DNA from 2 places in the Pseudomonas sp. RGM 3321 genome. Region 1 is predicted to be linked to the other one. Evidence: predicted binding sites of a transcription regulator. Region 1 holds the regulator's gene; the other holds the start of a gene.
The links. Region 1 encodes FliA, which starts transcription of late flagellar genes. Its sites were predicted from a motif close to CTAAAGTTTNNNNNNNNNNNGCCGNTAA; they were not measured.
Positions count from the first base shown of each region.

Region 2: RGM3321_RS18170 (methyl-accepting chemotaxis protein) is a predicted target of FliA. The motif match lies at 2,428-2,455, and genes of this name have one in related genera.

Region 1 covers NZ_JALHBH010000095.1:47,218-51,743, reverse strand. Annotated here, with positions in the region: gene RGM3321_RS05975 (chemotaxis protein CheA) at 1-1,432, opposite strand, end outside; gene RGM3321_RS05970 (protein phosphatase CheZ) at 1,466-2,251, opposite strand; gene RGM3321_RS05965 (chemotaxis response regulator CheY) at 2,271-2,645, opposite strand; gene fliA (RNA polymerase sigma factor FliA) at 2,898-3,638, opposite strand; gene fleN (flagellar synthesis regulator FleN) at 3,635-4,468, opposite strand.
Region 2 covers NZ_JALHBH010000114.1:179,640-184,165, reverse strand. Annotated here, with positions in the region: gene RGM3321_RS18185 (ABC transporter permease) at 1-256, opposite strand, end outside; partial or broken gene RGM3321_RS18180 (ABC transporter ATP-binding protein) at 253-1,280, opposite strand; gene RGM3321_RS18175 (IclR family transcriptional regulator) at 1,522-2,361, shown strand; gene RGM3321_RS18170 (methyl-accepting chemotaxis protein) at 2,564-4,183, shown strand; gene RGM3321_RS18165 (methyl-accepting chemotaxis protein) at 4,494-4,526, shown strand, end outside.

The sequences.
Region 1 (4,526 bases):
CCTCTACAAGGTTCTTGTCGAGGTCAGTCTCTTCACCGACCAGCTCCAGGTTGATCTCTTTCTTGAGCTGGCGAGCCAGGTCACGAACCAGACGCGGGAAGCGGCCAAAGACTTTCTTGATTGGCTGCATGCGGGTTTTCATCACCGCAGTCTGCAGGTCGGCGGTGACCACATCCAGGTTGGAAACCGCCTTGGACATGGCTTCATCGCCGCTGTTGAGACCCAGACGAACCAGGCGGTTACGTACCAGCACCAGCTCGCCGACCATGTTCATGATCTCGTCCAGTCGGGCGGTATCCACACGAACCGTGGTTTCGGCTTCAGTCGCAACCGGCTTTTCACCGGTGGGCGCAGGAGCACGTGCAGGCGCTGGAGCAGGCTTGGCGGGCTCAACCTTCGCAGCAGGCGCAGGCGCCGCAGCGGGCTTGGCAGCCGGTGGCGGAGCAGCAGCTACGGCGGCTGCCGGAGCAGGTGCCTTGGCAACGACCGCATCAGGCTTGAACTTGCCTTTACCATGCAGTTCGTCGAGCAGATTTTCGAATTCGTGATCGGTAATTTCGTCCGATGCCGCTGCAGCAGAAGGTGCCTTGGCAGCAACGGCCACAGGTGCAGCAGCAGCCGGAGCGGCTATGGCGCCGTCAAACGAGCCTTTGCCATGCAGTTGATCAAGCAAGGCTTCGAATTCGTCGTCGGTGATTTCATCGCCGGCAGGCGCTCCACGACTGCTCTGTGCCGCAGGCGCAGGGGCTGGAGCGGCTACTGCATCGGCCGCAAACTTGCCCTTGCCATGCAACTGATCAAGCAGGGATTCAAATTCCTGATCGGTAATTTCATCGCCAGCTGGCGCGACCGCAGGTGCCGAAGCCGGTGCCGCTGCTGGTGCCGCAGACACCGGACTTGCGCCGTGCAGCGAATCGAGCAGCTGCTCGAACTCATCATCGGTGATGTCATCGCCGGCCGCTTGCTCGGCAACCGCAACCGGAGCGGCGGCTTCAACCACCGGCTCGGGCTCAGGTTCGGGCGCTGCGACTTCGTCGGCAGATTGTGGCTCGGCCAATCGCGACAGCGCAGCCAGCAGCTCTGGCGTCGCCGCAGTTACGTCAGTCCGTTCACGTACCTGACCGAACATGCTGTTGACGGTGTCCAGAGCTTCCAGGACCACATCCATCAGTTCGGAATCAACGCGACGTTCACCCTTGCGAAGGATGTCGAACACGTTTTCGGCGATGTGGCAGCACTCCACCAGCTCATGGAGCTGGAGGAAGCCGGCGCCCCCTTTTACAGTGTGAAAACCGCGAAAAATTGCATTGAGCAGATCAGCATCATCCGGTCGGCTTTCCAGCTCGACCAATTGCTCTGACAACTGCTCCAGAATTTCGCCGGCCTCTACCAGAAAATCCTGAAGGATTTCTTCATCGGCGCCGAAGCTCATGGGGTGCTCCCTAAAATTAACCGTCAACAGATCTTAGAAGCCGAGGCTCGATAGCAGATCGTCTACATCATCCTGTCCGGATACGACGTCTTCACGTTTATCGGCATGAATCTGCGGACCTTCACCCTTGGCGAGATGTTTTTTAGGATCTTTTTCAGCAAGGATGGATTGTTCGTCATGTTCGATGCCGGCGAAGCGATCGACATGGCTGGCCATGAGCACCAGCTTGAGCAAATTACCCTCTACTTCGGTCACCAGTTGCGTGACGCGCTTGATCACCTGACCGGTGAGGTCCTGGTAATCCTGAGCAAGCAAAATATCGTTGAGATGCCCGGAAACCCTATCGGCCTCCTGCTCGGTACGCGTCAGAAAACCATCGACGCGCTTGGCCAGTTCACGAAACTCTTCGGCACCGATTTCGCGACGCATGAAGCGTCCCCAGTCTTCGCTCAACGCCTTGGCGTCGGAACTCAGACCATTCATGAGCGGCGTGCTTTCCTCGACCAGATCCATCGTACGGTTGGCCGCGTTCTCGGTCAGCCTGACGACGTAGGACAGACGCTCGGTCGCGTCCGTGATCTGCGACACCTCTTCGGCCTGAGGCATATGCGGATCAATGTGGAAATTGACGATTGCACTGTGCAGCTCACGAGTCAGCTTGCCCACTTCCTGATAAAGGCCGCGGTCGCGTGTCTGGTTGAGTTCATGGATCAGCTGCACAGCGTCACCGAAGCGGCCCTTTTCAAGGCTGGTGACGAGTTCCTGCGCGTGTCTCTTTAAGGTCGACTCAAAGTCGGCCATTGAATCATTGTTATCCATAGCGCCCTCGCGGCATGCATCAGCTATTGACGCGTTCAAAGATCTTTTCGATCTTCTCTTTCAGCGCTTGAGCCGTGAACGGCTTGACTACATAACCGTTCACCCCGGCCTGGGCAGCTTCAATGATCTGCTCACGCTTCGCTTCGGCAGTAACCATCAGTACAGGAAGGCTCTTGAGACGCTCGTCCGCACGGACCTGACGCAACAAGTCGATACCGGTCATGCCAGGCATGTTCCAGTCCGTCACCAGAAAGTCAAAGGCACCGCTGTGCAGCATCGGCAATGCGGTCAGACCGTCATCCGCTTCAGATGTGTTGGTAAACCCCAGATCACGCAACAGATTCTTGATGATCCGCCGCATCGTTGAGAAGTCATCAACGATGAGGATTTTCATGTTCTTGTCCAATTCGACCTCCAAGCAGTCTTTAACGCGTTCAGCACCTGAACACGCTGTTCACTCAATACTGGCACAGCACACCCCCAGCTATACGAAACGACGACGGGCTTGGCACAACGACAGTCAAGACTGCGACTAAAGCCCATCGAGACATTGCCCGACAGGCCCTTGCCTGGTCTATCCTGCTACCACGTAACGCTTTGCACAGCCGGCATGCAGACAACGCACGACAAACGTCGCGCACTGCCGTCAACGCGCTCGCCACTCCCCCAAACGCCCCCGCAAACGAGCTGCGCACTGGCTGTGTAACTGACTGACCCGAGATTCGCTGACCCCAAGAACCTCTCCGATTTCCTTGAGGTTCAGCTCTTCGTCGTAGTACAGCGCCAACACCAGACGCTCACGCTCTGGCAAATTAGCAATTGCATCGGCCAACGCTGCCTGGAAGCGCTCGTCTTCCAGGTCGCGCGACGGCTCAAGCGAACCGCTTGCGCCATCCTCATGCAGCCCTTCGTGATCGCCGTCCTGAAGCAGGTCGTCGAAACTGAAGAGGCGGCTGCCCAAGGTGTCATTCAAAATCCCGTAATAATCATCAAGACTCAACTGGAGTTCGGCCGCAACCTCGTGATCTTTAGCGTCACGGCCGGTTTTAGCTTCAATTGCACGAATTGCGTCACTGACCATTCGGGTATTGCGGTGCACTGAGCGTGGTGCCCAGTCGCCCTTGCGCACTTCGTCCAGCATCGCACCACGAATGCGAATGCCGGCGTAGGTCTCGAAACTCGCACCTTTGGTTGAATCATATTTGGTGGAGACTTCAAGCAGACCGATCATGCCGGCCTGGATCAGATCCTCGACCTGCACGCTGGCCGGCAAGCGCGCCAGCAGATGATAAGCGATACGCTTGACCAATGGCGCATAACGCTCGATCAACTCGTATTGCGAATTACGGGAAGCCTTGCTGTACATCTGGTAGCCGCTCGCAGTCATTGCACAGGCCCTGCACTGGTCTGGTGAACGAGTCGCTCAACGAAGAACTCGAGATGACCCCGCGGATTGGCTGGCAACGGCCAGGTGTCAACCTTCTGGGCAATGGCCTTGAACGCCAGCGCACATTTGGATCGCGGGAATGCTTCGTAGACGGCGCGCTGTTTCTGTACGGCCTTGCGCACGCACTCGTCGTACGGCACGGCACCTACATACTGCAGCGCGACATCAAGAAAACGGTCCGTCACTTTGGTGAGTTTGGCGAACAGATTGCGCCCTTCCTGCGGGCTCTGCGCCATGTTGGCCAGCACCCGGAAGCGGTTCATGCCATAGTCGCGGTTGAGCAGTTTGATCAGGGCGTAGGCATCGGTGATCGACGTGGGCTCGTCGCACACCACCAGCAACACTTCCTGAGCGGCGCGCACGAAGCTGACCACCGATTCGCCGATACCGGCAGCCGTGTCAATCACCAGCACATCAAGGTTGTCGCCAATCTCGCTGAACGCCTGGATCAGACCCGCATGCTGGGCCGGGGACAGATGCACCATGCTCTGGGTGCCAGAGGCGGCAGGCACGATACGCACCCCACCCGGCCCCTGCAACAGGACGTCGCGCAACTCGCAACGGCCCTCTATCACATCGGCAAGTGTACGTTTAGGCGTCAGCCCAAGCAGAACGTCGACATTGGCCAGACCCAGATCGGCGTCCAGCAGCATGACGCGACGGCCAAGCTCGGCAAGGGCCAGTGAAAGATTCACTGACACGTTAGTCTTACCGACGCCACCTTTGCCACCGGTCACCGCGATAACCTGTACGGGATGCATGCTGCCCATGTTATTTCTTTACCTTGTCTTGCGTAGACCGAAACCACATCGAGGGCTGCACGTTCGC
Region 2 (4,526 bases), on a different contig from region 1:
ACAGCAGGGTGACCAGCGCACTGATCCAGAAGGTGCGCAGGAAGATTTCATAGAAATACGAGTCGGTGACAACGGCCATATAGTTGGCCAGCGTGTAGCTGTCGCCTTTCACCCCGACCTGATAGTCGAACACGTTGAATGACAGCAGCAGCGTCAGGCCCAGCGGCAGCACCAGCAAGCCGATATACAACGCCAGTGCCGGGGCTGACAGCCAATAACCGCGGCCACCCTGACGCATTTCGCTCATCAGGCTCATGCGCGTACCTCGTCGGCGTCCAGTACGCGCAGCAATTCGGCTGGCCAATCCATGCCGACCGCAGCACCTTGTTCCAGCGGTGCTTGGCCGTCGTTGCGACGCACTACGGTTATTTCGCCGATGCCGGTCTGAATGCGATACAGCCACTGGCTGCCGAGAAAGTAACGCGTGACAATACGCCCCGACAGCCGTCCGCAGCCGGGGTCCACCAGATCAATTTTCTCTGGACGCAGGCTGAGTGTCAGCGTGCCATCGCCGGGCAGCAGACGGATCTGCGGGTTGCCGCTGCTGTCCGGGTCGCCCTTCAACATATTGGCTTTGCCGACAAACCCCGAGATAAAGCGCGTGCGCGGGTGTTCGTAGAGCGCGTAGGGCTCGTCGATCTGCGTTATACGCCCGGCCTGCATGACCACTACCCGATCACTGATCGACAGGGCTTCGGCCTGATCGTGGGTAACCATCAGCGTGGTGATGCCGACTTCGTTCTGAATACGGCGAATTTCGAACTGCATCTCTTCGCGCAGGTTGGCGTCAAGGTTGGACAGCGGTTCATCCAAAAGCAGCACCGGCGGCTCGACACCAGTGCTCTGGCCAGCGCGACCCGTTGTCGTTGCCCACCAGACAACTCGCGCGGGTAGCGCTCGGCATGTTGAGCGAGACGAACCAAGTCCAGCACCCGGGTGACACGCTGTTGCAACTCGGCAGCAGGCACCTTGCGCATGCGCAGGCCAAACGCAACGTTGTTGGCCACGGTCATGTGCGGAAACAATGCATAGCTCTGAAATACCACGCCCAGACCCCGACTGCTGGGTTTGGCGTGGGTGATGTCGCGACCGTCGAGCACGATGCGCCCGTCACTGACTTCAACGAAGCCAGCGATCATTTGCAGAGTGGTGGTCTTGCCGCAGCCGGAAGGGCCGAGCAGTGAAACGAATTCGCCCTTGTCGACGGCCAGGTTCGTAGCGACCACAGCGTCTATGGAGCCGTAGCGTTTGGAGAGACCTTCGAGCTGCAGAAATGCCATGCCTGCTTCCACCTTTGTGCATGCGCGCCGAAACACGCGTTTGTCATGGGCAGATGCGAAATGAGGTCATGCAGTTCTGTGGACGTTGGTGCTCGCTCTGAGTCGGCTACCGATGATTGTTCAAATCGCCCCTGTGGACTGAGAGTAGGGCGAAGGCTAGGATGGGCTCAACAACGAATTTCACTGAATAACATCTTTCTTTGGATTAATTCTTTTAGTGGAAAAACAGCGAGATATATTAATGAATAATTCCACTGATCGGAATGCTTCATCTGCTGAAGTGGGCGTAGGCGCTGTGTCGCGACTGTTCGCCGTATTGCGTTGCCTGGGCGATTGCGACGAAGGCGGCGAGCGGGTCACGCAACTCGCCCAACGTGTCGGGCTCTCGCAACCCACCACGCACCGCTTGCTACGCAGCCTGATGGATGAGGGCATGGTCGAGCAGGACCTGCTCAGCAAGCGCTATCGGTTGAGCATCGAATTCTTTGCGCTGGCCGCCAAGGCGGGTAACACCGGCAATCTGCGCGATGTGGTGCGCCCCAGTCTGTTACGCCTGTCTGCATCGCTGGGCGATTCACTGTTTCTGCTGGCACGCAGTGGTTTTGACGCGATCTGTCTGGACCGCAGTGAAGGCCCGTATCCGATTCGCACGTTCACCGGTGACATCGGTGGCCGCGTTGCGTTGGGTGTGGGGCAGGGCAGCCTGGCGCTTCTCGCGTTTCTCCCCGAGGACGAGCGGGAAACGGTGATTGCCTACAACCTGCCACGGCTCAAGGATTTTCACCTGTACGACGAAGTGTTTCTGCGTTCAGAGGTCGAAAACGTGCGCCGCCTCGGCTACGCCGGCCGCAACACCGGCGCGTTACCGGGCATGGCCGGGCTTGCTGTGCCGATTCTGGACCGCAGCGGCCGTGCAGTGGCGGCGCTCAGCGTGGCGACTATCTCCGACCGCTTGGGGCCTGACCGCCTGATGACCGTGGTCGAGCTACTCAGGCGTGAAGCCACGGCCATCAGTGCCAGAATCAATCCCTTCGATCCTTCGCTGCGACGGCCCAGTCAGGTATTCGGGCAGGCGGATTAGATCTTTCACTCTCTTTTTGGCGTTTTTTTGACGTATTTCTGACATTTATACCGAATGTCGCTGCTTTTAAAGAAATATTGGCGCAAGCCGATGATGATCTCATAGAGCACATGTGCCGGGCTGTCTGGCTCGGCCGTAAGGGATGAGGCTCGTCATATTCTGCGTGCTGACGCAGACCCCCTTTTCTCCAGAGATCATCATGATGTCGAAATCCCTGAGGCTCCAAATCCTTGGCTTGCTTGGCGGCAGTCTTGTACTGGTGCTGATAATTGCGCTGGTCTGTTTCAACTTCCTGTCCGGTAATGTGCAGTCCTATCGCAGTCTTCTTGAAGGTCCGGTCCGTGCCTCGCAGTTGGTTGATGAGGCCAACCTGCAATTCAAGGTTCAGGTCCAGGAGTGGAAAAACGTTCTGTTGCGCGGCAAGGCATCGGCAGACCGCGACAAATTCTGGGGGCAATTCGAAGAGCAGGAACGCAAGGTGCAAAGTACGTTGGGCCTGCTTGCAGAAATGGAAGGCACCGATCAATCGTTGAAAAGCCAGGTGCAGGCATTGCAGCAGGCGCACCGCACATTGGGCACTGCCTATCGCACTGGCCGTGATGCATTCATCGCGGCGGGCAACGATGCTTCTGCTGGCGACGCCGCAGTCAAAGGCGTAGACCGTCCGACGAGCGAGCAGATGGCCAGCCTGGTTGATCAACTGCACAAGTCCAGCGATGCCCAGTCGGTTGCAATCAGTCAGCAAGCCGACCGCACGATCCTAACTGGTGCCGTTGTAATGCTCGTTTCTGCGCTGCTGGTAGGCCTGCTTGCCCTGTGGATTGTCAATCGCAATCTGGTTGCGCCGATTCGTATGCTTATCGAATACGTCGCCCAGTTGAGTGAAGGTAAGTTTGCTGCACGCGTTGACGTGACGCGCCAGGACGAACTCGGCCGTCTTGCCGTCGCAGCGAACACGCTGCGTGATTTCCTGGCAGATACTTTCAGCCGCCTCAAGCGCAGTACCACCGACCTCGATACTGCCGGCGGCGAGCTGAATGCCATTGCCGAATTGATGGCTCAGGGCACTCACGAGCAATTTGAGCGTACCGATCAGGTCGCTACCGCGATGACCGAGATGTCTGCTACTGCTCAGGAAGTTGCCCGGCATGCGGCACATGCTGCACGTGCTGCGGATGAGGCTGACCAAAGCGCGCAGGACGGGGATAAAGTCATGCAGTCGACCATCGCCACCATCACCCGGATGCGCAGTGAGATTTCCTCGACGGCCAACGTCATTCAGCGCCTGGAAACAGACAGCGGTCGTATCGGCAAGGTGCTTGAGGTGATTCGCGGGATCGCTGATCAGACTAATCTACTGGCGCTCAATGCCGCCATTGAGGCTGCACGGGCAGGTGAAGCCGGGCGCGGTTTTGCCGTGGTGGCTGACGAAGTCCGGACATTGGCACAACGTACCGCAGTGTCCACGGCCGAGATCAACCAGATTATTAATTCAGTGCAGACCGGCGCAAGCGACGCGGTGCAGGCCATTCAGGGCGGTCAGGCGCGCAGCGAAGAGAGTGTCGAGCAGGTTACGCATGCCGGCGCGACACTGCAGCGCATTACCGTGGCAGTCGAGAATATTCGCGACATGAATCGGCAGATAGCGACTGCTGCCGAAGAGCAGACTTCTGTAGCAGAGGACATCTCGCGCAACCTGACTGAAATCACCGCAATCGCGGTGACCAATCAGGACAACGTCAAACGTACCCAGAACGCCAGCCATGAGCTGAAAGGCCTTTCAGCTGGCCTTAACGATGTGATCTCGCGCTTGAGTGCGTGATCCGCTTAACGTTGTTACCTCTCTCCGGTCATGGAGAGATGTAATACTGCGGGTGTCATTTGTCAGTATAAACAGAGTGTTAAGCGTTACGGGATTTACCCTGAAGAGGTAGTAATACTAAAGGCATAGCCTCAACCGAAAAGTCTGACTATTGGTGGGCTTAAAGCACTATTAAAAGCGTTATGTGGCGCCTGAGATTTTTGCACTAAACAGTAGTTTTTTTATTTTTAAATCATTAAAGTGATGTCGGGCTGCCATCATTTGCGCATGGTTCCCGCCTTACCGTTGTGACAGCAAGGGGATCTATAAAATGCCAATAAGAAATATAGGTTTGAACTTAAGG